4 regions of the Pectobacterium sp. HCp5_1 genome follow, and region 1 is predicted to be linked to each of the others. Evidence: predicted binding sites of a transcription regulator. Region 1 holds the regulator's gene; each other region holds the start of a gene.
The links. Region 1 encodes CRP, which controls carbon source genes, mostly activating them, when cyclic AMP is high. Its sites were predicted from a motif close to ATGTGANNNNNNTCACAT; they were not measured.

Region 1 (7,404 bases):
TCAGCAGGAGCGCGTCGCACATCTGCAACACTATATTGACCGCTTCCGTGCGAAAGCGACCAAAGCCAAGCAGGCGCAAAGCCGGATAAAAATGCTGGAACGCATGGAACTGATTGCACCAGCGCATGTCGATAACCCGTTCCGCTTCAGCTTTCGCCCCCCGGAGTCGTTGCCCAATCCACTCATGAAGATGGAAAAGGTCAGCGCAGGCTACAACGACAAGCTGATTCTGGAATCCATCAAACTCAATTTAGTACCGGGTTCCCGTATCGGGCTGCTCGGCCATAACGGCGCGGGTAAATCCACGCTGATCAAACTGCTTGCTGGCACGCTCGCCCCACTGAAAGGGGAAATTGGGTTGGCAAAAGGCGTGAAGCTCGGTTATTTCGCCCAGCACCAGTTAGAGTTCCTACGTGCGGACGAATCGCCCTTGCAGCATCTGGTGCGTCTGGCAGAGCGCGAAACGGAACAGCAACTGCGCGACTACCTCGGCGGCTTCGGTTTTCAGGGCGACAAAGTCACCGAGATCACCGAGCGCTTCTCCGGCGGTGAGAAAGCCCGTCTGGTGCTGGCACTGATCGTCTGGCAGCGCCCGAACCTCCTGCTGCTCGACGAACCGACCAACCACCTCGATCTGGATATGCGTCAGGCGTTGACCGAAGCGTTAATCGATTTTGAAGGCGCGCTGGTTGTCGTCTCGCACGATCGACACCTGATCCGTTCTACTACGGACGATCTCTATCTGGTACACGACCAGAAAGTAGAACCGTTCGACGGCGATTTGGAAGACTACCAGCAGTGGCTGGTCGGCCTGCAACGTCAGGAAAATGCGGCTGATGAAACACCAAAAGAAAATGCCGCCAACAGCGCGCAGGGCAGAAAAGATCAGAAACGCCGCGAAGCTGAGTTGAGAACGCAAACGCAGCCGCTGCGCAAACAGATAACCAAGCTTGAACAGCAGATGGAAAAGCTGGGAGAAACGCTCGCAGCGCTTGAAGCTCGACTGGCAGACAGCGCCATCTACGACATCAGCCGCAAGGCCGAACTCACCGATTGCCTGCAACAGCAAACCAAAGTCAAAATCGAGCTGGAAGAAACGGAGCTGTCCTGGCTGGATGCGCAGGAACAGCTAGAGCAGATGATGCAGAGCGAGTAAATTCAGTCTCTCTCACCTGAAAGGCGTCGCGAGCGAAAAACCGCTCGCGACGTTATCAACGAAGCCTTAATGCCAAATCAGCAGCACGCAAGCGGCGGTCAGCAGGCCCATTGACACATTAAAGATAATCCACGCTTTTTTACTGCGCAGCAGTCGCCCAATCATCGTGCCAAATCCGAGCCAAATGACGCCGGAAACCAGATTGACCAGCACAATCCCGATGCTTATCGCGATCACAGACTGGTTATAGCCTTCACCGGCCAGACTAAAGCTGGCAACCGCGCCCAGCGCCATGAGCCACGCTTTCGGGTTCAGAAATTGCAGCAACCACCCTTGATAAAGCCGGATCGGCTGGGGCGGTGCAACGGACGTTTCCAGCCGTTCGTAAGCCGCCGTGGCAATTTTCCACGCCAGCCAGAGCAGATAGGCACTGCCGAGAACTTTCAGAATAAAGTGCAGCGAAGGGTAAATCAGAATCAAACCACCGACACCGAATGCCACCAGCAGCAAAATGCTCTGCATGCCCAGCATGATGCCGATCATCAGCCACAGTGAACGCATAAAGCCAAAATTCGCGCCCGAGGTGGTCAACAGCATATTATTCGGCCCTGGCGTGATGGCCGCTACCCACAAAAACCCCAACATCGAAAGAAATAAACTCAGTTCCATTATTTGTGGGCGCTCCTGACCCAAATGTCGTACCAACTGGCAGCATTGAAGCTAACAGTGTGATATTGATCGTACAAGAGCCGACAACAAGATTTCTATATCCTTTATGTATGATCATTTTCGTCCGCTGAGCGGCGCGCATAATCCACATCTGCAAACGCTATTACCGCGTCTGATCCGCCGTCATGCGCAATTCTCGCCAGTCTGGCAGCCACTTGAATTGCCGGACGGCGATTTCGTCGATCTGGCCTGGAGCGAAGCCCCTGAACAGGCACGGCACAAACCGCGCGTGGTGCTGTTCCACGGGCTAGAGGGTAGCTTTCATAGCCCCTACGCTCACGGCCTGCTACATGCCTGTAAGCAGCGCGGCTGGCTGGCCGTCATCATGCATTTTCGTGGATGCAGCGGTAAGCCCAACCGGATGAAGCGCATTTATCATTCTGGCGAAACCAGCGATGCCAGCTATTTCCTGCACTGGATGCAGGAGACGCTGGGCGATGCTCCTACCGCCGCCATCGGCGTGTCTCTCGGCGGCAACATGTTGGCCTATCTGCTCGCGCAGCAAGGCGAAGCCTGTTCACTGTCCGCGGCCGTCATTGTTTCCGCACCACTGATGCTCGAACCCTGTAGCCGTCGGATGGAACAAGGCTTCTCCCGCGTCTACCAGCACTACCTGCTGCGCCTGTTGAAACAAAACGCTGGCCGCAAGCTGGCGGCTTACCCAGATACGCTGCCAATTCAGCTACCGCAGTTGAAGCGAATCCGCCAGCTACGCGAGTTTGATGACGTCATTACTTCACGTATCCACGGCTTCCGCGATGCAGCCGACTACTATCGACGCTGTAGCGCTCTGCCGCTGTTGCCTCAGATACGTAAACCGCTACTCATCATCCATGCGAAGGACGATCCTTTCATGACGTCAGAGGTGATTCCCGATCTGTCGCAGTTACCGTCTAATATTGAGTATCAGCTAACGGAACATGGCGGGCATGTCGGCTTCGTCGGCGGAACGTTGCTGAAACCGGAAATGTGGCTGGAACAGCGCATTCCCAACTGGCTTAGCCCATTTTTGGACCAGGCCAGCGACTCTTTTCCTTCAGGAACCGTTTTTACTCAGGAACCCTTTGAATCAGGAAACATAGCGTGATTATTCCCTGGCAACAGCTCGATCCAGAAACGCTGGATAACATCATCGAATCTTTCGTCCTGCGGGAAGGCACCGATTATGGCGAACAGGAGCGTTCACTGGCGCAGAAAGTGGAAGATATCCGCGGCCAACTCCAGTCTGGCGAGGTGGTGTTGGTGTGGTCTGAGTTGCATGAAACCCTCAATATCATGCCGCGTAATCAGCTCAATTCTGGAGGACATGCTCCTTATTGAGCACGCCGAAAGTCGTGAAAGAACGCGCCAAACATGCTAACAATGATGACAATTACGTCTTTTTTGAGGATGCGCGCAGGCCTTCGGTCTACGCGGGCATCGCGATCACGGAGTCACGCACCTTATGTCACATCAGCATCCGATTATTGCGGTTACCGGCTCCAGCGGAGCGGGAACCACAACAACCAGTCTGGCCTTCCGTAAGATTTTCCAGCAGTTTGATCTGCGCGCAGCCCAGTTAGAAGGCGATAGCTTTCACCGCTATACCCGCCCGGAAATGGATATGGCGATTCGTAAAGCACGTGATTCAGGACGCCACATCAGCTATTTCGGCCCGGAAGCGAATGATTTCAGCCTGCTGGAACAGTCGTTTATCGAATATGGCCTGCACGGGCGCGGCCAGACGCGTAAATACCTGCATACCTACGATGAAGCGATTCCCTATAATCAGGTTCCCGGAACATTCACGCCGTGGGAACCAATGCCGGAACCCACCGACATCCTGTTCTATGAAGGGCTACACGGCGGCGTGGTCACTGAGCAAAACGACGTGGCACAGCATGTGGATTTACTCGTCGGCGTAGTGCCGATCGTCAACCTGGAATGGATTCAAAAGCTGATTCGTGACGTTAATGAGCGCGGTCACTCGCGTGAAGCGGTGATGGATTCCGTCGTCCGCTCAATGGAAGACTACATCACCTATATCACGCCACAGTTCTCTCGCACACACATCAACTTCCAGCGTGTGCCTACCGTGGACACCTCCAACCCGTTCGCTGCCAAATCGATTCCGTCACTGGACGAAAGCTTCGTCGTGATTCATTTTCAGGGATTGGACAATATTGATTACCCCTATCTGCTCGCCATGTTGCAGGGGTCCTTTATCTCCCACATCAACACGCTGGTCGTTCCCGGCGGGAAGATGGGGCTGGCGATGGAATTGATCATGGCGCCGCTGGTGCAGCGGTTAATTGAAGGGAAAACCATCGAATAAGCATCGAGATACACGGGGCGACCACAGGGGTGAGGCCTCCCGACGGGAACCTCCCCCGGTGTTTCCACTAATAGCAGGCTTAAGTGACCAGAATGAGTGCCCAGAGAAAGGGATTATTCCAGCACTCTAATTTCGTGGCTGTGCGTCACCTCAACGGCTTTACCCAGCATCAGTGCCACAGAGCAGTATTTTTCCGCCGACAGTACGACGGCTCGCTCGACAACTTTGTCGGTCAACCCTTTTCCCGTCACGATAAAATGCAGATTGATGTGGGTAAATAAACGCGGCGCGTCAGACCGACGCTCTGACGTTAATTTCACTTCACAATCCGCTACATCGTTGCGGCCTTTTTGCAGAATCGATACCACATCAATCGCGCTGCATCCCCCTACAGACATCAACACCATTTCCATCGGACTGGGCGCTTTATCACCGGAATTGCCGTCCATCACTATCTGATGCCCTGATGCGGATTCGCCTAAAAACGTTAAGCCTTCAACCCATTTTACCCGTGCCTGCATGATGCCTCTCCACTAAAAATTTTTTGAAAATTTATACCGTTACTGTACAAAAACCAGCGTTAATCAGCGCTTTGTCATGCTGAAGCGAGACAACACAAGACACGTCCTTCAAGCTGTGTTAAAACGAAAACAGAATAGACCTTTTCTGGACAAACCCAGAAACGAAGAAGATGATGGCCTGGCCAGACATACCCCAGCCACGTTTACGGTGCGGCAAGGCAGCAACCGGAAAATAAAGGGTACAGTGGTTTCAGTATATTCCCTGACGTCATTCTGCCTAGACTGAATTTTATTTTTTTAGCAGTAAAACACGCCGTACAGGGAACTCTGACCCCTGTAATTTGCGCAGTGAATTACAACAGAGGATGATAGCGAATGGTTCTCGGCAAACCGCAAACAGATCCAACTCTCGAATGGTTCCTTTCCCATTGTCATATTCACAAGTATCCATCGAAGAGCACGCTGATTCACCAAGGTGAAAAAGCAGAAACGCTTTACTACATCGTGAAAGGCTCTGTCGCAGTGCTAATCAAAGATGAAGAAGGCAAGGAAATGATCCTTTCCTACCTCAATCAGGGCGATTTTATCGGCGAGCTCGGCCTGTTTGAAGAAGGTCAGGAGCGCAGCGCCTGGGTGCGGGCAAAAACTGCCTGTGAAGTGGCTGAAATTTCCTATAAAAAATTCCGCCAGCTCATCCAGGTTAACCCGGATATCCTCATGCGTCTGTCTGCACAAATGGCAAGCAGACTTCAGGTTACCTCTGAGAAGGTCGGCAACCTCGCCTTCCTTGATGTGACCGGCCGTATTGCCCAAACCCTACTCAACCTGGCCAAACAACCTGATGCCATGACGCATCCAGATGGCATGCAAATAAAAATTACCCGTCAGGAAATTGGGCAAATCGTTGGCTGCTCGCGTGAAACCGTGGGCCGCATTCTGAAAATGTTAGAAGACCAGAACCTGATCTCTGCACACGGTAAAACGATTGTCGTTTACGGCACTCGCTAAGCCCCTGTCGCTGTACCCTACCAATAAAAAAGCGTGAAGCCTCGGCCTCACGCTTTTTTTATGGCGAGCTTCCTGCTCACCACCCTACGGGTCGTTGCTAACGCAACGCTGAAAAACGTTCCCTACGTTTTTTTATGGCGTAACGTAATCAGTTTGCTGCGTTAACAACCTGCGCGACGGCTTTAGCGAATTTCGCCATCCCCTGCACAATATCATCTTCATCAATGATCAACGACGGTACAAAGCGGATCACATTCGGCCCAGCCATCAGCACCATAAGCCCCTGAGACGTTGCCGCCGCCAGAAACTCGCCCGCACGACCATGCCATTGCGGTTTCAGTTCTGCCCCCAACAGCAAACCCATACCGCGAACCTGTTCGAATACACCGAACTGCTGATTGATTTTCTCAAGCTCACTGACAAAGCGATCGTGGCGATCCGCCACGCCTGACAGCACTTCTGGCGTGTTGATAATATCCAGCGCGGCTTCCGCCACCGCACAGGCCAGCGGGTTGCCGCCATAGGTGGTGCCGTGCACCCCAACCGTCATAGCCGATGCGATCTCTTCCGTCGTCAGCATTGCGCTAATTGGGAAACCACCGCCCAATGCTTTAGCCGTTGTGAGAATATCCGGCGTAATGCCGTAGTGCATGTAGCTGAATAGTTTGCCAGTACGCCCCATTCCGCTCTGCACTTCATCAAACACCAGCAGCGCCTTGTGCTGATCGCATAGATCGCGAACACCTTGTAAAAATTCAGGCGTAGCAGGCGTAATCCCCCCTTCACCCTGAACCGGTTCCAGCACGACTGCACAGGTGTGATCGTCCATCACCGCTTTAACAGCAGCCAGGTCGTTGAAGGGAACATGAACAATATCGGCAGGCTTAGGCCCGAAACCATCGGCATATTTAGGCTGTCCGCCGACCGAAACGGTGAACAGCGTCCGACCATGGAATGCATTGTAGAAGGAGATGATCTTGGTTTTATACGGACTATGGCGTTTAACCGCATAGTGACGCGCCAGCTTAAAGGCAGCTTCGTTGGCTTCAGCACCGGAGTTAACAAAGAACACACGGTCAGCAAAAGTCGCATCAATCAATTTGCTGGCGAGGCGCAACGCAGGCTCATTCGTGAAAATATTGCTGGTGTGCCACAGCTTTTCACCCTGCTGCTGCAACGCGTTCACCAATGCAGGATGGCAGTGACCCAGCGCCGTAACCGCAATACCGCCGGAGAAATCGATATACTCGCGGCCGTCCTGATCCCAGACGCGACTCCCTTTACCTTTCACGGGTACAAACTTAGCGGGTGCATAAACTGGCAAAATCACTTTATCGTGAGTATCCCGTGTCACTGCTTTCTGCTCTGCTGCCATTTGCTGCCTCACTCTGCTGTCCATCATACCGGAATGAAAATATAGTCAATAAATATGCATAAAAAATCAATTGCAGGCAATATTAAATCGGCTACTGAGGAGAATAACTTTCTATATCGCTAAATTTTAAGGAAATTATCCAAAAGCTGATGCCCCTGCTGGCTAAGAATGCTCTCTGGGTGAAACTGCACCCCTTCCAGCGGCAATGCGCGATGGCGAATCCCCATAATCTCATCACGCTTTCCTTCATGTTCGCTCCAGGCCGTAACTTCAAAGCAATCGGGTAGCGAGGCGGAATCAA
Region 2 (7,404 bases), on a different contig from region 1:
AGGTACCTCCGGCATTGGGCTGGAAACCGCAAAGCAGTTCCTTGCAGAAGGGGCTCGTGTCATCGTTACTGGGGTCAACCCCGATTCTATTGCCGCGGCAAAAGCCGAACTTGGCAGCGAAGTGCTAGTGCTGTGCGCCGACTCGGCCAGTGTGAGTGCACAGAATGAACTGGCGCAGGCCGTGGAGGCGCATTATGGAAAGGTTGACGTCGTTTTCCTTAACGCGGGTGTTTCCGTTTGGCAACCGATCGAAGAATGGACAGAAGACATGTTTGATCGCTCCTTCGACATTAACGTCAAGGGGCCGTATTTTCTGATCCAGTCGCTATTGCCGGTGTTCGCCAATCCCGCTTCAGTCATCCTCAACACGTCGATTAGTACGCATGTAGGATCGAGCCGCTCCTCCGTTTATTCGGCGACCAAAGCCGCTTTTCTTAGCCTGTCAAAGACGCTGTCGAGTGAACTGATGGCGCGTGGTATTCGCATCAACGCGGTCAGCCCGGGTCCTATAGATACCCCGCTGTATGACAAACTTGGCATTCCCGATAGCTATCGCAAACAAGTCAATGAGGAGATCGTCAAGAGCATCCCTTCAGGCCGTTTCGGCACGGCGGAGGAGATTGCCAAGGCGGTGTTGTATCTGGCTTCAGATGAGTCCCGATGGACCATCGGTAGTGAGATCGTCGTGGATGGCGGACGTCTCTTGAACGACTGATTCGACATTACAATGTTCGTGGAGTGTTCATCATTAGCTAATCGCTACGTCAGTAAGACAGAGACACGTGCCTTGTGATGAGCAATAAAAAAGCAGGTAAGTTGCCTTACCTGCTTTATCACGTTCTGACTGATAGCAATGAGAACGCGTGCTTTATTTAGAACGCCATTCTTTATTTAGAACGCATAGTTAAAGTTCACGCCGTACAGCCAGGCTTTACCTTTGGAGCTGAAGTTGTAGCGTGGGGAGCCTGCTCTATCAGAGAGCGGTTCGCTGATATCGACTTGCTTACCGTGCATATAGGAAACGCCGACATCCACTGACGCATCTTTATTGAAGGCGTAAGTGGTGCCTGCGCTCAACCAGAAACGATCCTGATCGGGGATAGAGATAGAACGTCTGTCGGCTGGTATCGGACTGTCATCAAACGCGATACCACTACGGAACGTCCAGTTATCGTCATGATAGTAGGTGGTACCCAGTGCGATACGGTAGGCATCACGGAAGCCTTCCTCTTTCTGGAACAGCGTGTTGCCACTGTTACCTGTCGCTTTCAGCTCCTGGAAATGGCTCCAACTGGTGTAGGTCAGGCTGTAGTGAACCGCCCACTTCGGTGCCACGCGGTGGTAGGCGGACGCTTCCCACATTTCTGGCAGATTGAGTGTCAGCTTACCAGGAATTGTTGCGCCATTGAGGGCACCAGGCCCAGCGGACCGTTGGTTACTGTAATCACCATTGAAATCGATATCGACTTTGGAACGATAGGTCAGGCCGAAGCGGTTGTTTTCATCCACTTCATACAGGATGCCGGCATTCCAGCCGTAACCCCACTCTTTACCTTCCAGACGAGCCATCTCTGAAGACGGGCCTGCAACGGCACCCTGAGCGCCCCCCACACCGGCAGGAACATTAGCCAGTTCACCAGCGCGCCGAATAAATTTGGCATCGGCATAAACCGCGTTAACCCCTAAACCAAAACTGAAATGTTGGTTCAGTCGATACGCGGCGCTCAGGTTCAGGTTTGATGTCAACAGGTCGGTTTCACCGCCGATAGAACCTGCTGCATAGTTATCATTAAATTTAGTCGCCAGGCCATAGTTAGTGGTGGCGGAAGCACCAATCGCCCACTGTTCATTCAGCGGCATGATGAAGTGTAGGTTCGGTACCCAGGCATGTGGTGCGATGTTTTTGGCGCTGGTATCTTGCCCGGTTAGGGAGTTTTTCCCCTGAACATCAATGTCTGGGTTGATATAGGTGACACCACCGGAGAAGGACGGGCGGTCAAACATGGTCATGGTCGCTGGGTTACGGCTGCCGGAAGTCGCGTTGTCGGCTACCGCACCTTCACCAGAAAACGCACGCCCCAGACCCGATGACGAGTATTCATTTAGCTGGAAACCAGCTGCTGACACATTTGCTGAAAACAGGGCCACCGCAACAGCAATTGTGGATTGTTTGAACAGGTTTTTCTGGTTCATGACCAAAACCTCTTTATATGCTTGTTATTTAACGTTGTTACACGGGGTAACAAGGGACGCGCATTGTAGGGGGCGCACTTAGCCTGACAAATCAGACCAGTTGCCAAAGTATAAGTTGGGAATACGACAATGTTGCGTCCGTGTATTAAAAATATTTCCAAAATGATGCAAAATTTAGATCTGCTTAACGTTTTGGTTAATTTGTGTGAAGAGATATTACGCGGTCTTTACTGTCGTATAACACCGTAATGTGATTGATATCACTAAAATTACTGGTCAGCATGAAGTGCTGGCACTGCTTCGGGATGAGGGAGTAAAATATAAGGAAGATAAAAATATTTGAACTGGATCATATCTCCCGCGTTTTAAGAGGAAAGTAGCATGACGAACGTAATCAACAAATGCAGTGCTGAAGAAACCGCAGCCTGCTGCTGTGTCGATGTTGGCACAATTATGGATAACACGGATTGCACGGCGTCTTACAGCAACGTTTTCGGCAATCGTGCTGAGGCAGAAGCGGCACTGGCCGCCCTGACGGAAAAAGCGCGTGCGGTAGAGTCTGAACCTTGTGAAATCGCCAGCACGCTGGAAGAGGTAGACGGCGGCGTTAAACTGGACATCGATTTCACGTTCAGCTGCCAGGCTGAAACGATGATTTTCCAGCTCGGCCTGCGTTAAATCTTCCTCTGGCAGGCATTGCGTTATCGCATCGCCTGCCGACTCGCTTTATTTCCCTTCGTTGTTTCTATCCACCGCTGTTGGTGGTGTCGTCACTTATCAATTCTCCCAATGCGCATGTTAATCGGCCATAGAACCGGTCGGCATGTTGTTGGCGTTCCCCAGAGTGTCGCGATGTCGTCATAAAAACGGCGCAGCATTTCCTCTCGTCCTGCTTCTCGGGCGCTGGCGACGGCAGACCAGGTCGAAATATAGCCAATAAGGGCGTCTAACGGCCACTCAAGCTGGATGTTAAGAGGCGGTGCGGCGATCTCATCAAAAGGGAAGGGGATATCCCGATATCCGTTATCAACCAGCTTACGTTCGGCAGGCCAAAACGGGCCAATCTCTTCGTAATAAAACTGACGAAATCTGTCGTTCAGATCGTCATCAAGCTGCATAACGCCATAGCTGATGAGGGCTAATATTCCCTGAGGGACTGCCACTCTGCGGACTTCCTGATAAAACGCGTCCAGCTTGAACCAGTGTGCGGCCTGCGCTGCGGTAATCAAACTGTAAGTGAGTGGCTGTTCGGGCAGCGTTTCTGCGGGGGAGCACACGTAGTCGATACGATGATGTGCAACGGCGTTGCCTAGCTGACTCACGCTGGGATCGAGACCTTTTACCGCGTCGAAATGTTCAGCCAACTGTCGCGTAAGCTGCCCGGTTCCGCACCCTACATCCAGCGCGTTTTGGGTACTGGGGGCGAGACTGGAAAGGTATTCTGCCAGTTCGGGTGGATAGTGCGGTCGGTAGCGGGCATAGTTCTCCCCGCCTGAGGAAAACCAGTTTCTGTTTTCTTCGGTTGTGTTAGTCATCTTTATCACCTGAGGCGTGTAACTCTGCACGCGCTATCTGTATACGTTTCTCGAAGTCCTGCTGTTCCAACGCAGACGCCAACTCCTCCAGCCCTTTCATCAGCGGCCAACCGGCATCTTTTTCAAGCTGTTCAATGGCGAGGAAAATGGCTTCCCAGCAGGTTTCGAGCTGAGCAACAAGTTGAATGCCTGCTGGCGTCAGCCTGAGGGCAAATTTGCGCCCATCACTGAGCTGTTCGCGTACAAGAATGCCGTCCTGCTCCATTAACGCGACCGACTGGCTGATCGCCCCCTGAGTCAGGTGCGTGGACTCAGTGATGTCCTGCACGGTCTGAGCGCCTGCGGCCATTGCTCGCAGGATAGGGGTAAATCGTGGACGATAATTGAGTGACAGGGCGCGGTAGTTTGCCTCCGAACCTTTATCAACCAGCTCAGCGGTATACCTCAGCAGTTCGCCCAATCCGGGTTTAATTTTCAATATTTCCTCCCTAGTTGGAATAAATACATTAGCGCTAATGTATTTTGTTGGCAAATGCCTTTGCGTAAATAATGTTAATGGTATCGGGGCTGACAACGGCATGTTCTTCACACTTTTGTGTTGCGCAGCTTTGCGTAATGTAACTATCTGGTTAACAATGAAATCAGGTCTGACCTGTTGTGCGCGTACTTTATTTTTGGTTAACAGGAGCGTTTATGAGCGAGGTATTACCTCTGATAACCCGCCGTGGCGATCGCATAGCGTTCGTGAGCGGATTACGCACCCCATTTGCCCGGCAGGCAACGGCCTATCATGGCGTACCTGCCATCGAATTAGGGAAGCTCGTCACCAGCGAATTACTGGTCCGCACTGGGATCGATCCTGAGTTGATCGAGCTATTGGTCTTTGGGCAGGTGGTCCAAATGCCCGAAGCGCCGAATATCGCCAGAGAGATCGTGCTCGGAACGGGCATGAGCGTGCATACCGATGCCTACAGCGTGTCGCGCGCCTGCGCCACCAGCTTTCAGGCGGTCGCCAACGTGGCGGAAAGCATTATGGCGGGTATGGTGGACGTCGGCATTGCCGGTGGGGCGGACTCCTCTTCCGTGCTGCCGATTGGCGTCAGCAAAGCGTTGGCCAGAACGCTTGTGGATATGAACAAGGCCCGGACGCTGAGCCAGAAGTTGAAACTGTTAAGCGGCCTGCGCCCGAAAGATCTGCTGCCGGTTGCGCCCGCCGTGGCGGAGTATTCCACTGGATTACGCATGGGCGATACCGCCGAACAAATGGCAAAAACCTACGGCATCACGCGTGAAGAGCAGGATGAACTGGCGCACCGTTCGCACAAACTGGCGGCTCAGGCCTGGGAATCCGGCGTGCTGCGCGATGAAGTGATGACGGCTTACGTCCCACCTTATGACAAGGCGCTGAGTGAAGATAACAACGTGCGCCATGATTCCGCGCTGGAGCAGTATTCCCGTTTACGCCCGGCGTTCGATCGCCGACACGGTACGGTCACGGCGGCGAACAGTACGCCGCTCACGGATGGCGCGGCGGCGGTGTTGATGATGAGTGAATCTAAGGCCAAAAGTCTGGGGCTCACGCCGCTAGGCTACCTGCGCAGCTATGCATTCAGCGCTATCGGTGTGCAGCGTGATATGTTGCTGGGGCCGGCTTATGCCTCCCCACTGGCGTTGGCAAGGGCTGGTGTGACGCTGGCCGATCTGACGCTCATTGATATGCACGAAGCCTTTGCCGCGCAGACGTTGGCAAATCTCAAACTGTTTGCCAGCGATGAGTTTGCCCGGAATCAACTGGGGAGAAATGCCGCACTGGGTGAGGTCGATCGCGCCAAGTTCAATGTGCTGGGGGGATCCATTGCCTATGGACATCCCTTTGCTGCCACTGGCGCGAGGATGATTACCCAAACGCTGAATGAACTGCGCCGTCGTGGCGGCGGGCTGGGGTTAACCACCGCCTGCGCGGCTGGCGGGCTGGGTGCGGCAATGGTACTGGAGGTGACGCCATGAACGATCAACAGCCTTTCTCCGTGACAACATCGTCTGCAATCGAAACAACATCATCTGTGACGGAAAGCCCCTCTGCCTTTTCCCTAACGATTCGGCCGGATAATATCGGTGTTATTTGCATTGATGTTCCCGGCGAGAAGGTGAACACGCTAAAGAGCGAATTTGCAGAACAGATTCTTTCGGTCTTTGAACAGGCGCGGCAGCATGCGACGCTCAGGGGGCTGATTTTTATTTCCGCCAAGCCTGATTCGTTTATCGCCGGTGCGGATATCACCATGTTGAACCAGTGCAGTAGTGCCGAACAGGCAGAAAATCTGGCGAAACAAGGGCAGGAAACGTTCGATCAGGTAGCCGCGCTGCCGTTCCCCGTGGTGGCGGCGATCCACGGAGCCTGTCTAGGCGGTGGGCTGGAATTGGCATTGGCTTGCGACTATCGCGTCTGCTCGCTGGATGAAAAAACGGTGCTGGGGTTACCAGAAGTGCAGCTTGGCCTGCTTCCCGGCTCAGGCGGAACGCAGCGGTTGCCACGGTTGATTGGCCTGGATAGCGCGCTGGATCTCATTCTGACCGGCCGCCACCTCCGTGCGAGTCAGGCGTTACGACAAGGGCTGGTTGATGAAGCCGTTCCGCACGATATTCTGCTGGAGACGGCGGTCGAAATTCTCAAAAAAGGAAAACGCAAAGCCGTGCCGCTGGGCTGGCGTTCGCGTTTGCTGAGTAGCCCAGGTATTCGCGATGTATTGTTCAAAATAGTGAAACGCAAAACGCGAGCGAAAACACACGGCAACTATCCGGCCACGGAAAAAATCATTCAAGTGGTGCGTCGGGGTATAGAAAAAGGCCGTGAGGAAGGGTATCGGCACGAGGCGCGAGCGTTTGGCAAACTGGTGATGACGCCGGAATCGGCCGCGCTACGCCATCTATTCTTTGCCTCCAATGCATTAAAGAAAACCGCCGGTGCGGACTCTGAAGCGAAGCCGATCCACCGCGTCGGTATTCTCGGCGGTGGGTTGATGGGCGGTGGGATCGCCAGCGTGACGGCGACGCGCGGGCAGTTACCGGTGCGTATTAAAGATATCAATGAACAGGGCATTAACCATGCGCTGAAGTACAACTGGCAGTTGCTGACCAAACGCGTTCAGAGTAAGCGGATGAAGCCGACGGAGCGCCAGCGGTTGATGACGTTGATTTCCGGTAGTACGGACTATCGCGGTTTTGAACATGCGGATATCGTCATTGAGGCCGTTTTTGAAGATCTGGCGCTGAAGCGGCAGATGGTGGCGGAGATTGAAGAGCACGCTGCGCCGCACACGATTTTTGCATCGAATACTTCCTCGCTGCCGATCCATCAGATTGCAGAGGGCGCGCGCCGTCCGCAACAGGTTGTGGGCCTGCACTACTTTAGCCCGGTGGACAAAATGCCGCTGGTTGAGGTGATTCCTCATGCTCACACCAGCGCAGAGACGGTGGCGACGACGGTGGCGCTGGCGAGAAAGCAGGGGAAAACCGCGATCGTCGTAGGCGACAGCGCCGGTTTTTATGTGAACCGCATATTAGCGCCTTATATCAACGAAGCGGCTTATTGCCTGCTGGAAGGGGAGCCGATTGAATCGATCGATTATGCGCTGGTGCGCTTTGGCTTCCCTGTTGGTCCGCTGGCGCTGCTTGA
Region 3 (7,404 bases), on a different contig from region 1:
CGCTGAACCTGTAACGCGGCATCAACCAGGTACGGCAGGTGGTCTTTTTCCACGCCGAGCTGCTGTAAGGTGTTAGGCAGGTTGAGGCGTTTAACCAACTCGCTGAAGTAGGTCACCAGCGCCTGCGCTTTTTCCGCGGTACTGAGCGTCAGATCGGCATCCGGCAGCAGGTCATACGCCTGTGCGAATTTCTCCTGTGCGGCGTCCTGCACGAAACGCATGCAAGGGGCGAGCAGGATGGCGTTCGCTACGCCGTGTGGGATGTGGTACTTGCCGCCCAGCGGGTAAGACATAGCGTGAACCAGATGCGTACCGGAGTGGGCAATGGCGGCACCGCCGTAGTAGGACGCCCACAGCATGTTCAGCTTGGCTTCCATATTGCTCGGCTCGCGCACGGAGGTTTCGAGGTTGGCAAACAGCTTTTTCAGGCCAATCAGCGCGTAGTTGTCGCTGACCGGGTTGGCAATCGTTGAGGTGAAACACTCAATCAGGTGGCAGAGCGCATCAATACCGGTTGAAGCGGCGATATGTGACGGCATGCTGATGGTCAGCTCCGGCACCAGTGCAACGTAGTCCGGCAGCATCACTGGCGTAATAATGCCGACTTTGGTCTCTTTCTCTGGGATCGCCAGAATGGCATTCGGCGTGGCTTCTGAGCCGGTTCCTGCGGTGGTCGGGATAAGCAGGGATGTCGTGCGGCGCGTCGGTTTTTCCCCTGCCAGCAGGCTATCCAGCGTGACGGTGTCATCGCCCGCGCACAGTACGGAAAGCAGTTTGGCGACATCCAGCACGCTACCGCCACCGACGCCAATCACCAGATCGGTCTGGGTTTGTGTGAGCTGGCTCAGTATCTGAGCAACGTCGTGCTGGCTTGGCTCGGCAGGAACATTATCAACCAACAGCACCTGCGGAACGGCTTGCTTAACTTGTGCGATCAGCGCCTGAACGTCAGGCAGCCCGACGATGTTTTTGTCGGTGACAAATAAAACGTGCTGTTTCCCTGCCAACAGGTGACTAATGTCCTGAAGTACCCGGTAACCGCTGAGGATAGTGCTATTGATGTTCATGCTTATTACCTTGCCTTTTCTCTTTCGCCAGAGCGTTATCGCTATGATGATAATGGTTGCGATGGTGATTACTTTCAGTCAAATGACGTGGTTCTCATCACGTCTAAACGCCATTTGCCACATCGTGGTGATAATTTATAGGTGAAATTCCTTTTAAATAATTTGATATTGCTCACATATAATCAAACGTGATTCAATATAATCATTATCAGGTAATCATGAACCGGGGATGGAGTATGTCAAACGTGCAGCAATCAGCAGAACAGGTATTAGTGGTCGCTGATGACTTTACGGGTGCCAATGATGCGGGCGTCGGTCTGGCGCAGCATGGCGCGCGGGTTAGCGTCGTTTTTGACGTTAATAAACTGCACGCGGATTTACTGGGCGATGCGGTGGTGATCAACACCGATAGCCGTGCGGCGCGTGACGACGTGGCGTCTCAACGTACCGCAGAAGCGGTTGCAGCCTGGCAGGCAGCAGGCGGGCAAGGCTGGATTATCAAGAAGATTGATTCGACGCTGCGTGGGAATTTGGGGGCGGAAATCGCCGCCGCGCTGTCTGCGGCAGCCGTGCCCGTCGCGCTGATTGCCGCGGCGTCACCGACGCTGGGGCGTGTGACCCGCAAAGGTGAAGTCTGGGTAAATGGTCGTCTGCTTACCGATACGGAATTTGCCAGCGATCCCAAAACGCCGGTGACCTCCGCTTCTATCGCTACCCGCCTGGCAGAACAAACCGCGTTACCGGTGGCGGAGATACACCTTGATGACGTCCGTCAGGCTAATTTAGCCCACCGTTTGCAGCAGCTGGCGGACGAGGGCGTGCGTCTGATTATTCTTGATACGGACGTGCAGGACGATCTGGCGCATATCGTTGATGCCGCCAGAACGTTGCCGTTTCGCCCCTTGCTGGTCGGTTCGGCGGGCCTGAGCGAAGCGCTGGCGAATACGCAGAATTTTACGCGTAAAACCGAAAAGCCACTGCTGGCTGTCGTTGGGTCGATGAGCGACATTGCTCAAAAACAGATTGCGGCCGTCAGGCTGCGCAGCGATGTCACGCTGGTTGATATTGATATCAACGCACTCTTTTCAGCCGAGTCATCCACCGTCATAGCATCTCAGAGTGAGGACGCGGTGAAGGCGTTGATGAGCGGTAATCACTGCATTATTCGTACCTGTCATAACGAAAATCAGCGCTTCGAGATCGACGCGCGGTGCCAGCAGCTTGGGCTTAGCCGACAGCAGCTTGGCGAAACGATCAGCCACTATCTGGGGGAACTTACGCGCAATATTGTTCAGGCGCTAGACAGCCTGACGGCGGGCAGCGCTAACCAGCGTCTGCCGGGCGGACTGTATTTATCCGGTGGTGACATTGCGATTGCCGTGGCAACCGCACTGGGCGCGACCGGCTTTCAGATTAAGGGGCAAATCGCATCCTGTGTGCCCTGGGGATACCTGCTGAACAGCGTTGTCGGCACGACCCCTGTGATGACTAAAGCGGGGGGTTTTGGCAACGAAACTACTTTGCTCGACGTTTTACGTTTTATTGAGGAGAAGGTCAGTGAGTAAAATTATTGCGGTAACGATGGGTGATCCGGCAGGGATTGGACCGGAAATTATTATAAAGTCGCTGGCCGAAGGCGAGCTTTCCGGCGCGTCTGCCGTGGTGGTGGGCTGCGTACAGACGATGCGACGTATTCTGGCGCTGAATGTGGTGCCAGCCGTAGAGCTGAAAATCATTGATAAGCCAGCTGACGCGGTCTTCGCGCCGGGCGTCATCAACATCATTGATGAGCCGCTGGAAGATCCTCAGGCGCTGGAGCCTGGTGTCGTTCAGGCACAGGCGGGCGATTTGGCTTATCGCTGCATCAAGAAAGCGACTGCGCTGGCGATGGCCGGTGAAGTCCACGCGATTGCGACCGCGCCGCTGAATAAAGAAGCGCTGCACTCTGCGGGGCATATTTATCCGGGCCACACCGAGCTGCTGGCGAAACTGACCAACAGCCGCGACTATGCGATGGTGCTGTATACCGATAAGTTGAAGGTTATCCATGTTTCAACGCACATCGCGCTGCGTAAATTCCTGGATACGCTGAACCGCGATCGCGTGGAAACGGTGATCGACATGGCGGATGTCTTCCTCAAGCGTGTCGGTTTTACCCACCCACGTATCGCCGTTGCTGGGGTTAACCCGCACGCGGGCGAGAATGGTCTGTTTGGTGACGAAGAGATCACAATCGTGTCGCCATCGGTTGAAGCCATGAAGGCCAAAGGCATTGATGTTTATGGCCCGTGCCCGCCGGATACCGTCTATTTGCAGGCGTATGAAGGCCAGTACGACATGGTCGTGGCGATGTATCACGATCAGGGACACATTCCGCTCAAGCTGCTGGGCTTCTATGATGGGGTGAATATCACTGCCGGATTGCCGTTCATCCGTACGTCTGCTGACCACGGCACGGCGTTTGATATTGCCTGGACAGGAAAAGCGAAGTCCGAAAGTATGGCGATCTCTATCCAGCTCGCGATGCAACTGGCCTGATTGGCGGTAACTTATCACCGTTGATGGCAGGGGTTTTGTAAGCGAATAAAACGCGATACAGCGCGCATTGCAGGATATCTTCCTTCCCGTGTTCGGGAAGGTTTCTGGTATCCTGCAACCAACAATTTACAGTAACTTTATGACAGCAAGATGGATATCGCCGTGGATCCTACATTAACCGATGCTTTCCGCATGAGCGGGGATAAAGTAAGAGGCCAGAGCCGTCTTGATCAGATTATGGATTATCTGAAAAGCCATAATCTGGTGACGGTAGATGAGCTGGTGTCCGTGATCGACGCTTCTCCGGCGACGATCCGTCGTGATTTGATCAAACTGGATGAGCAGGGCGTGATTAGCCGCAGTCATGGCGGCGTGACGCTCAATCGTTTTATTCCTTCCCAGCCGACCACGAATGAAAAATTACAACGCAGTCTTCAGGAAAAGCAGGCGATAGCGCGCTATGCCGCAACGCTGGTCAAACCGGGCAGTGCGGTGGTGCTGGATGCAGGAACGACCATGCTGGAGCTGGCGCGTCACCTGACACATCTGCCGCTGCGTGTGATTACCGCCGATCTGCAAATTGCGCTGTTCCTGTCTGAGTTCAAGCAGATCGAAGTGACGATTATCGGTGGGCGTATTGATGACAGCAGCCAGTCCTGCATCGGTGAACACGGCCGCCGTCTGTTGCGCAGCATTTACCCCGATATTGCGTTTATCAGCTGCAACTCGTGGAGCCTGGATAAAGGCGTCACCACGCCGACGGAAGAGAAAGCCGGCGTAAAACAAGATCTTGGCGCGAATGCCAGCCGCCGGATACTGTTGGCCGACAGCAGCAAGTACGGCGCGTACTCACTGTTCTGCGTCACGCCTCTGTCAGAGCTGACCGATATCATCACCGACAGCGCGTTAGCGCCCGAGGCGCAAACGGAGCTGAAAGGCAAAGCGTTCAATCTGACGCTGGTGTAAACCGGGTTTGTGCCTGACGCCTTGTGCATGACGCGTTGTGTCAGGCCGACTGCTTCCGCCAGTTGAGTTCGGGTTTATGCACCACGCCGTTGAACGTCATCGGATCCGTTGTTAAACAGAGACGTGTGTCGTTTTCACTGAACTGTGCGTAGCGCAGCTGGCTGGAACCAATCCAGTTCGGAATGAGGCAATAGTCCAGATAGTGCGTGACGGTCTGCGCTGCGTCATGGGTTTCATAACGGCCCGCATACGCGAAGTAGGTGGCGGCGGCCTGCATCAGCTGCTGCTCTGAACCTCCGTCATGATGCCCGAGTCGTAGGGCACTCTGTCGCTGCCCATGATTTGCACCGTCATCCAGTTATCGTCAGTGTACTGAATATATCCGGTTGCCCCTTCCCCCATCATATGAACCACGCTGCCGTCACCCAGTACATCAATGAAGGATTCCAGAAACCATAGCCCGCGAAGTTTCTGGCGTAACCCGTTGTTGTCGAAAGATTGCGATGTCATAGACCCTCCTCGGAAAGATCGTGCTGGTTAAGTGTAGTGAATTTTTTTCATAGGGCGGGGCAGAGCGAGATTTCCTGCCAGTGTTGTGGCACTGGCAGGAATGGGATTTACTTCATGCTGGCGGCGAGAGTATCGACGTTATGCTTAAATGCGGCGGTATAGGTTGCCGCAGGGCCGGAGGCGTCAGTCAGGGCTTCCGGGTACAGTTCACCGCCGGGCTGTGCGCCGCTGGCATCGGCGATTTGTTTCACCAGACGTCCATCGGTTTGGTTTTCAATGAAGTAGCTTTTCACCTTCTCTTGCTTGATTTGCTTAATCAGCGAGGCCACTTTTTTGCTGCTGGCTTCCGATTCGGTAGAGTAGCCTACCGGCGACAGGAACTTCACGCCGTAGGCATGGCCGAAATAACCAAACGCGTCATGGCTGGTCAGCACTTTACGCTTTTCTGGCGGAATCGCGGCAAAGGTTTTCTTCGCATAGCTATCCAGTTCCTGTAGCTGTTTGATGTAGGCTTCACCCTGCTGACGATAGTAATCGGCATTCGTTGGATCGGCTTTCACCAGCGCATTAACGATGTTGTGCGCGTAGACCACACCGTTGCTCATGCTGTTCCAGGCATGCGGATCGGTTTCTGTTTTGCCATCTTCCACCATGGTGCGGGTTTCAATTCCGTTTGAGGCCGTAATGACATCGCCATGATAGCCGGAGGCGGTGACCAGTCGGTCAATCCACCCCTCCAGCCCCAGCCCGTTAACGAACACCAGATCGGCCTGAGCCAGCGTCTTGCTGTCTTTCGGAGAGGGTTCAAACTCATGCGGATCGCCATTGACCTTCACCAGATCGGTCACGGTAACGCGATCGCCGCCAATATGGCTGACCATATCGCCGAGTACGGAAAAGCTGGCTACCACATCAAGATTCTTTGCCATCGCCAGTGGGCTAAGCAGCAGGCCGGATAACGCAATAGCTAACAGTGAACGTTTCATTTCTTTCCTCACAGAACATTGCAGATAACGAGATTCATTGGTCAACGACGCAGGCGTAGCAGCCCGCCGTTGTGACCAACGCAGACCGAGAAACAGAAAAACAGCGTAATCGTCAGAATGATGGCGGGCCCGGCGGGCAGCTCGGCATAGTAGGACCACAGCAGCCCGCTCAGGCTGGCGAGCATCCCTTGCAGCACCGCAATGCCGAGCATGACGGGCAGACGCTGCGTCCAAAATCTCGCGCTGGCGGCAGGTAGCATCATCATGCCGACCGTCATCAGCGTGCCTAACAGCTGGAACCCGGCGACCAGATTCAGCACCACCAGCGACAGGAACAGGCCGTGGATCAACGCCCGATAGCGGCCTGAACTGATGCGCAGGAAGGTCACGTCAAACGATTCAATCACCAGCGCCCGATAGATCACCGCGAGTACCAGTAAGGAAGTCGATCCGATCAGCGCAATGTCGATCAGCGCGGCGCGATCCACCGCGAGGATCGAACCGAACAGCACATGCAGCAGATCGACGCTGGAGCCGCGCAGTGACACCAGCGTGACGCCGAGCGCCAGCGAGCCGAGGTAAAATCCGGCAAAGCTGGCGTCTTCTTTTAATTCCGTGTGGCGGGTGACGAAACCGGAGAGCATGGCGACGGCCAGTCCGGCGATAAAGCCGCCGATCCCCATCGCCAGCAGCGACATCCCGGAGATGAGGTAGCCGATGGCGACACCGGGTAAGACCGCGTGTGACAGCGCATCGCCAATCAGGCTCATGCGTCGCAACAGCAGGAAACAGCCCAACGGCGCGGCGCTTAGCGTGATGACCAGACAGCCGACCAGCGCACGACGCATAAAACCGAATTCGGTAAAAGGCGAAGCAATAAGGTGAAATAACATCATGACGTGACGATCCTGAGCGTTGGCGTATCGCTGTCTGCCTTGCGCAGGCTATGTAAGATGGGCTGAGCCTCTCCCCAGTGAGGGCCGTCTGGGGTGAGATGCAAGATATTCGGGAAGTGCTGACCGACCAGCTCCAGATCGTGCAACACGGCCAGAATAGTCCTGCCTTCTGCGTGAAGCTGCTCAATAATCTGCAAAAGCGCCTGCGTGGTGTGGCTATCGACGCCGGTAAAAGGCTCATCCAGCAGAATGATGGGAGCCTGAGTCAGCATCAGCCGCGCGAAGAGCACGCGCTGTAGCTGCCCACCGGACAGGACGCCAATATGCCGATCGGCAAAGTCTGCCATTGAGACGGCGTCGAGCGCGTCTGCCGCTTTACGATGCCAGTTGGCATTGATACTTCGTAGTAATCCGCGATGGGGCAGCGAGCCCATGAGCACC
Region 4 (7,404 bases), on a different contig from region 1:
GTGAAGGTGGGATTCTCACCCTCATGTCGTTAGCCGGGCGCAATACCTCCGATCGCATGACGTCCGTGCTGGTCATCATGGGGTTGATTGGCGGCAGCTTCTTCTATGGGGAAGTGGTCATCACACCCGCTATCTCGGTGATGTCGGCGATGGAAGGATTGGAAATCGCTGCACCTTCAATGGACAGCTATATCGTTCCGCTCTCGATTATCGTTCTGACATTACTGTTTATCATTCAAAAACACGGTACGGGTAGCGTCGGCAAGCTGTTTGCACCCGTGATGCTGATCTGGTTTTTGACGCTTGGCGTACTGGGTGCGCGCAGCATTATTGCTAACCCCGAAGTCTTGCAGGCGTTGAACCCGATGTACGCCGTGCGCTTCTTTATCGAATATAAAGCGGTATCGTTCTTCGCGCTGGGGGCCGTGGTGCTGGCGATTACTGGGGTCGAGGCGCTGTATGCCGATATGGGCCACTTCGGTAAATTCCCGATCCGTCTGGCCTGGTTTACGGTGGTGCTGCCATCGCTGGTGTTAAATTACTTCGGGCAGGGTGCGCTGCTGTTAAAAGACCCGGAAGCCATCAAGAACCCCTTCTTCCTGCTGGCGCCAGACTGGGCGCTGATTCCACTGATGATATTGGCTACGCTGGCGACAATCATTGCCTCGCAGGCCGTGATTTCCGGTGTTTTCTCCCTGACCCGTCAGGCGGTGCGACTGGGCTACTTGCCGCCGATGCGTATCGTTCACACATCAGATATGGAATCCGGTCAGATCTATATCCCCGCCATTAACTGGATGCTCTATATCGCCGTTGTCATCGTGATTGTCAGCTTTGAGCATTCGGGCAATTTGGCTGCGGCTTACGGGATTGCGGTAACGGGCACGATGGTGATTACCAGTATTCTGTTCTGTACGGTGGCGGTGAAGAATTGGCTCTGGAATCGCTATCTGGCGTGGGTATTGCTGACGGGCTTACTGGTTATCGACTTGCCGATGTTTTTGGCCAACGTGGTCAAGATCCTCTCTGGAGGCTGGCTGCCGCTGGCGCTGGGTATGGTGATGTTTATCATCATGACGACGTGGAAAAGCGAGCGTTTCAGGCTTCTGCGCCGGTTGCATGAGCATGGTAACTCGCTGGATGCCATGATTGCCTCGCTGGAGAAAACGCCGCCGACGCGTGTGCCGGGAACCGCCGTGTATTTCTCGCGCGCGACTCGGGTGATTCCGTTCGCGCTGCTGCATAACCTCAAACACAATAAGATCCTGCACGAGCGCGTGGTGCTGTTGACCATGCGAACGGAGGATGCGCCCTATGTGCTTAACGCGCGTCGAGTGACGGTTGAACAGCTTTCGCCGACGTTCTGGCGCGTGATTGCCAACTATGGCTGGCGTGAGACACCGGATGTGGAAGAGGTCTTTCAGCGCTGCTGGCAGGATGGGTTAACCTGCCAAATGATGGAAACGTCTTTCTTTATGTCCAATGAATCGCTGATTATCGGAGAGCGCCCGTGGTATCTGCGCTTGCGCGGTAAGCTATTCATGATGCTCAGCCGGAATGCGCTGCGAGCGGCGGATCAGTTTGAAATACCGCCGAACAGGCTGATTGAGCTGGGGATACAGGTCGAGATTTAAGTGAACCCTCTATACTCGCTATCGTTAACACGTAGGCAGCGACTCGCTATTTGTTATTAGGGAAACACGGGGATGAGGTTCCCGCAGGGACACCTCGCCTCGTGGTCGACCGTGTATCTCGATCTTACCCCAACGCAACGTCCTATAGCTTTTGCCAGTTAACCGACACAACCAGCCCGCCTTCGGGCTGATTGGTGAACGTGACCCGCATGTGGTGCAGTTTGGCGATGTTATTTACGATGGAAATCCCAAGACCGCTGCCGGATTTCTCCTGCCCCGGCGGGCGATAAAAGCGTTCGCCAATTCTTGCCAGCGCTTCCTCGTTAATGCCCGGTCCGTTATCGGCAACCTGAAAGCCGCGCTCTGTCAGCGTCAGGCTTACCGTTCCTCCTTCATGGCTGTAGCGAATAGCATTATCCAGCAGATTGCGTATCAGCAGAGTCAGCAGCAGCGGGTGGCCCTGCCGAATAACCGGGGTGTCCGGTAAATCCAGCGTCAGCTCGATACCCGCGGTTTGCGCTGTGTGGTAATGCGCGATCACAGCCTGTTGCAGGAGTTCATTGAACTGGATGGGCTGCATCCCCTCGGGAGACGATTCGGCATCCAACCGCGATAACGTCAGGAGCTGATCCACCAGCCGTGTGGCCCGATCGATGCCTTTATCCAGATTGACCAGCGCATGGTGCCGCATGGCTTCATCATCATGCGCCAGTTGTGCGACTTCGGTTTGGACTTTCAACGCTGCCAGCGGGCTACGCAATTCGTGAGCCGCATCGGAGGTAAAACGGCGTTCACGAACCAGCATGTCGCTGATGCGGGAAAACAGGTGGTTTAATGCGTTGACCAACGGGCGAACTTCTTGCGGGATGTGCTGCGTCGCCAGCGGCGTACTTTCGTCAGGTGAACGCTGTTGAAGCTCGGCGGTAATGCGTTTTAGCGGTGAAAGTTCACGCGTGACCAGCCAGAACAACAGCGCCAGCATGATCGGCAGGGCGAACAGCCAGGGCATCAGGTTGGTTTTTACAATATCCAGCGTCATGTCCTGACGATATTCCCACTCCTGCCCGACAGCAATCACGTAGCGATTATCCGCAGTCGTCAGCCAAACGATGCGCCAAGCGTCATTGTCATCGCGTAATCTGCCGTCGGTGAAGCCGTTGCGCGTATAGTTAAAAATGAAATCCTTGCCGTTATCACCATCGTTCAGTACCATTTTCCCATCGCGGGTAAAAATGGCGAAGGCCAGCGCATCATCTTCCTGCTTTCCCTGATTCTCATGTACCAGACTTTTGGTTTTGGGCAGAGAAATTGACTGGATTCGCAATTCATCAGGATTCATGGTGGCCAGGTGTTTGGCAAACAGCATTTGCTGGGTATCAAATAGCTCATTGATATTATGGCGTGTTTGATACCACGAAAGCAGACTAGCTACGCCCCAGCAAATCAATGTCAGCAGCGTAAAACCTGCAATCAGGCGTAAACGCAGGCTGAGTCGGTTCATGGCGCATCCCCCAGAAGATAGCCAACGCCATGCACGGTACGGATAAACCCGCTGCCCAGCTTTTTACGCAGATGATGGATATGCACTTCTACCGCATTACTGGAGACATCATCGTCCCACCCATAGAGTTTTTCTTCCAACTGTGCGCGCGTGAGTATGCGGTTCGGATTGAGCAAAAACAGTTCCAGTAACGCCAGTTCGCGAGATTTTAGTATTAGCGGTTCGTTGTTAAGCGTGACGCTCCGCGACCCCTGCTCAAGGGAAATTGCACCATGCGTTAATGCCGGTTGAAGCTGACCGTGACGGCGGCGAATCAGCGCCTGCAGGCGAGCGGCCACTTCTGTCAGCGCAAAGGGCTTACATAAATAATCATCGGCACCTCGTTGTAGCCCTTCCACTCGTTGTTCCAGCGCATCGCGGGCGGTCAAAATCAGTACCGGTTCGTCATGGCCCGCCTGACGCCACTGGCGCAGAATATCCATCCCGTCCATACCCGGCAGGCTGAGATCGAGCACCACCGCATCATAGGGGGCCGCCTTCAATGCCGCTGCACCTGCTTTACCTTCCATAAACCAGTCGATATTAAAGCCCAGTTTGTTCAGCCCCGCTTTCAGGCCGTCGCCAATCAAGCGATCGTCTTCGATTAACAATATTCTCATGGCTGCCTCGCAGAGAATGCGCTGCTGTTGCGCTTATGCCTTTTCCGGTTTTATACGAAATAGAGAGCCGGTGTGTACAGGTCAAATCACTGAAACTGGGCAATATCCGGCAATATAAAAAAACAACAATGCGAAAGTTGCTTCCTTAAGATTCTGTTAAGAACGGTTTGTTTTAATCCTTATCGAAGACCGATTACTCCCGCAGGTTGACTGCGAAATGACAGGCAAAATAAGGAAGGTAAATATGAAAAAAGCAGCTGCGTTACTCGCGATTACCGCTCTGATTTCTGCACCAGCATTTGCTGCACAAAGCAGTGGTGGTGGTTTCGTCAATCCAGAAACACCAGCCGTTGGTACACATCAAGGGGGATTCACCGATTCGCAGAGTTCCCTCACCACGGTAGATAAAGCTAAAGATTTGCGTGATGACACTTGGGTGACGCTGAGAGGGAATATTGAAAAACGGCTCGGCGATGAAAACTACCTGTTCCGTGATTCAACGGGCACGATGGAAGTCGAGATCGATCACAAACGCTGGAATGGCCAGATGGTTTCACCTACCGATAAAGTGGAAATTTCAGGCGAGTTGGATAAAGAATTCAACGCTGTTGGGGTAGATGTGAAGCAGATTCGTAAACTCTAACGCACTATCCTCTGTTCCCTATTGGCGGGCTGTTGCCCGCCATTTCTCTATTTATCAATCTCCTATAACGACCTCTCGTTACCTTTCTTTTTTTGTTAGCGAAACGTTTCGATGGTGATCACATTTTTTTTATCTCTTCATTGCCTTTCTTACTTCTTTTTCTAGAATGTTATTAGCGAAACGTTTCGCTGGTGGGGTGAGAAGATGAAAAAAGCAGCATTATTGAATTCAGATATTTCTTCCGTGATTTCTCGACTGGGGCATACCGATAGCCTGGTGATTGGCGATGCCGGTTTACCTATTCCTGAAACGACGACCCGTATCGATCTGGCGTTGACGCATAACGTGCCGACGTTTTTGCAGGTGGTTAGCGTTGTCACCAGCGAAATGCAGGTCGAGGCCGCTATTCTGGCGGAAGAAATTATTGAAAAGAACCCCGCAGTCCATGACGCATTACTCGATCAATTGAAGCAACTTGAACAACACCAGGGAAACTCAATTGCATTGCACTATGTTAGCCATGAAGAATTTAAAACCCAAAGCGGGAAAAGCCGGGCCATCATTCGCAGCGGAGAGTGCTCTCCGTATGCCAATGTCATCCTTTGTGCTGGCGTAACGTTCTGAGGCATCAATGCAACCTTTACTGCAACTGCAAGGCATCACGAAATCTTTTCCCGGCGTTAAAGCGCTTTCCGGTGCGGCACTCAAAGTCTATCCGGGAAAAGTGATGGCGCTGGTGGGCGAGAACGGTGCGGGCAAGTCCACCATGATGAAAGTTCTGACCGGGATCTATCGTAAAGATGCCGGCAGCATTCATTTTCTGGGGAAAGAGGTCGATTTCAGCGGGCCGAAAGCGTCCCAGGAAGCAGGTATCGGTATTATCCATCAGGAACTTAACCTGATTCCCCAACTCACGATTGCCGAGAATATCTTCCTTGGTCGTGAATTCACCAACCGCTTCGGTCGTATCGACTGGAACAAGATGTATGCGGAAGCCGATAAGCTGCTGAAACGCCTTAATCTGCGCTATAACAGCCGTCGTATGGTCGGGGATTTATCGATTGGCGATCAGCAAATGGTAGAAATTGCCAAGGTGCTGAGCTTTGAATCGAAAGTCATCATCATGGATGAACCGACCGATGCCCTGACAGATACTGAAACCGCTTCGTTATTCAGTGTGATCAAAGAGCTGCAATCTCAGGGATGCGGCATTGTCTATATTTCCCACCGTCTGAAAGAAATCTTTGAAATCTGCGATGACATTACTGTGTTCCGCGATGGTCAGTTTATCGGCGAGCGTCCGGTCAGTGATTTAGAGGAAGATACGCTGATTGAAATGATGGTCGGTCGTAAGCTGGAAGATCAGTACCCACGTTCGAATAAAGTGCCGGGAGAGGTTCGCCTTAAGGTACAGAATCTGTCTGGGCCGGGCGTTGACAGTGTCAGCTTTACGGTGCGGAAAGGCGAAATTCTGGGTGTCGCAGGGCTGATGGGTGCGGGCCGTACCGAACTGATGAAGATTCTCTACGGTGCACTGCCGCGAACTGGCGGTAATGTGACGCTGGATGGCCGCGACGTAGTGACCCGTAAACCGCAGGATGGCCTGGCGAACGGCATCGTTTACATTTCCGAAGACCGCAAACGTGATGGTCTGGTGCTGGGCATGTCAGTAAAAGAAAACATGTCCTTAACCGCACTGCGCTATTTCAGCCATGCGGGCGGTCGTTTGAAACATGCCGAAGAGCAACTGACCGTTGCCGACTTTATTCGCCTGTTCAACGTGAAAACGCCTTCGATGGAGCAGCCTATCGGCCTGCTTTCCGGCGGTAATCAGCAGAAAGTGGCGATTGCCCGTGGCCTGATGACGCGCCCAAATGTCCTGATCCTCGATGAACCGACGCGTGGCGTCGATGTCGGGGCGAAGAAAGAGATTTATCAGTTAATCAATCAATTCAAAGAAGAAGGGCTGAGCATCATATTGGTGTCATCCGAAATGCCCGAAGTCTTGGGAATGAGCGATCGCATCATTGTGATGCATGAAGGGCGCTTGAGCGGTGATTTCCCTATTGAGCAAGCAACCCAGGAAGCACTGATGGCCGCGGCCGTTGGTAAGCAATACGGCGCAAAGCAGGAGTAAGTCAGACATGAGTTCTCAATCTATCGCGGCAAAACGCTGGTTCAGCAAAGAGTGGTTACTGGAGCAGAAATCGCTGATCGCGCTCCTGATCCTGATTGCGGTTGTTTCCGCCATGAGCCCTAACTTTTTTACCCTGAACAACCTGTTCAATATTCTCCAGCAGACGTCGGTGAACGCCATCATGGCCGTCGGCATGACGCTGGTGATTCTGACCTCGGGCATTGATTTGTCCGTGGGTTCCCTGCTGGCATTGACCGGTGCCGTAGCAGCTTCCATCGTCGGGCTTGAAGTCAATGCGCTGGTGGCAGTGTTTGGTGCACTGGCGCTGGGGGCGCTGATTGGTGCGGGTACGGGGGTTATTGTATCTAAAGGCAAAGTGCAGGCGTTTATCGCCACGTTGGTCATGATGCTGTTACTTCGCGGTGTGACGATGGTTTATACCAACGGCAGCCCGGTTAATACCGGTTTTTCCGACGTAGCAGATGCGTTTGGCTGGTTTGGTATCGGTCGTCCGCTGGGGATTCCGACGCCAATCTGGATCATGGCTATCGTGTTCGCGGCAGCCTGGTACATGTTGCACCATACGCGTCTGGGGCGCTATATCTATGCGCTGGGCGGCAACGAGTCTGCCACCCGTTTGTCCGGCATCAGTGTTGATAAAGTCAAAATTATTGTCTATTCCCTGTGTGGGCTGTTGTCTGCCCTGGCGGGAATTATCGAAGTCGCACGTTTGTCCTCTGCACAGCCGACGGCGGGCACAGGGTATGAGCTGGATGCTATCGCGGCTGTAGTATTGGGCGGCACCAGTCTGGCTGGAGGAAAAGGGCGTA

Region 2: fadL (long-chain fatty acid transporter FadL) is a predicted target of CRP. The motif match lies at 2,442-2,459, and genes of this name have one in related genera.
Region 3: Q3A88_RS03775 (iron-containing alcohol dehydrogenase) is a predicted target of CRP. The motif match lies at 1,228-1,245, and genes of this name have one in related genera.
Region 4: rbsD (D-ribose pyranase) is a predicted target of CRP. The motif match lies at 4,544-4,561, and genes of this name have one in related genera.

The regions. Positions count from the first base shown of each region.
Region 1 is NZ_JAUMIO010000053.1:5,989-13,392, forward strand. Features, by position in the region: gene Q3A88_RS20810 (ABC transporter ATP-binding protein) at 1-1,156, shown strand, start outside; gene Q3A88_RS20815 (LysE family translocator) at 1,223-1,825, opposite strand; gene Q3A88_RS20820 (hydrolase) at 1,932-2,972, shown strand; gene Q3A88_RS20825 (YheU family protein) at 2,969-3,205, shown strand; gene Q3A88_RS20830 (phosphoribulokinase) at 3,330-4,199, shown strand; gene Q3A88_RS20835 (OsmC family protein) at 4,313-4,720, opposite strand; gene crp (cAMP-activated global transcriptional regulator CRP) at 5,096-5,728, shown strand; gene Q3A88_RS20845 (aspartate aminotransferase family protein) at 5,877-7,103, opposite strand; gene Q3A88_RS20850 (aminodeoxychorismate synthase component II) at 7,223-7,404, opposite strand, start outside.
Region 2 is NZ_JAUMIO010000002.1:135,087-142,490, reverse strand. Features, by position in the region: gene Q3A88_RS02160 (SDR family oxidoreductase) at 1-715, shown strand, start outside; gene fadL (long-chain fatty acid transporter FadL) at 892-2,193, opposite strand; gene Q3A88_RS02150 (YfcZ/YiiS family protein) at 2,575-2,871, shown strand; gene Q3A88_RS02145 (class I SAM-dependent methyltransferase) at 2,964-3,728, opposite strand; gene Q3A88_RS02140 (MarR family winged helix-turn-helix transcriptional regulator) at 3,721-4,206, opposite strand; gene fadI (acetyl-CoA C-acyltransferase FadI) at 4,422-5,735, shown strand; gene fadJ (fatty acid oxidation complex subunit alpha FadJ) at 5,732-7,404, shown strand, end outside.
Region 3 is NZ_JAUMIO010000003.1:213,111-220,514, forward strand. Features, by position in the region: gene Q3A88_RS03775 (iron-containing alcohol dehydrogenase) at 1-1,067, opposite strand, end outside; gene dtnK (D-threonate kinase) at 1,304-2,632, shown strand; gene Q3A88_RS03785 (D-threonate 4-phosphate dehydrogenase) at 2,625-3,605, shown strand; gene Q3A88_RS03790 (DeoR/GlpR family DNA-binding transcription regulator) at 3,756-4,571, shown strand; partial or broken gene Q3A88_RS21875 (lipocalin-like domain-containing protein) at 4,612-5,081, opposite strand; gene Q3A88_RS03805 (metal ABC transporter substrate-binding protein) at 5,189-6,067, opposite strand; gene Q3A88_RS03810 (metal ABC transporter permease) at 6,109-6,963, opposite strand; gene Q3A88_RS03815 (metal ABC transporter ATP-binding protein) at 6,960-7,404, opposite strand, start outside.
Region 4 is NZ_JAUMIO010000041.1:16,440-23,843, forward strand. Features, by position in the region: gene kup (low affinity potassium transporter Kup) at 1-1,634, shown strand, start outside; gene qseC (quorum sensing histidine kinase QseC) at 1,777-3,135, opposite strand; gene qseB (quorum sensing response regulator transcription factor QseB) at 3,132-3,794, opposite strand; gene Q3A88_RS19470 (YgiW/YdeI family stress tolerance OB fold protein) at 4,039-4,437, shown strand; gene rbsD (D-ribose pyranase) at 4,642-5,061, shown strand; gene rbsA (ribose ABC transporter ATP-binding protein RbsA) at 5,069-6,574, shown strand; gene rbsC (ribose ABC transporter permease) at 6,582-7,404, shown strand, end outside.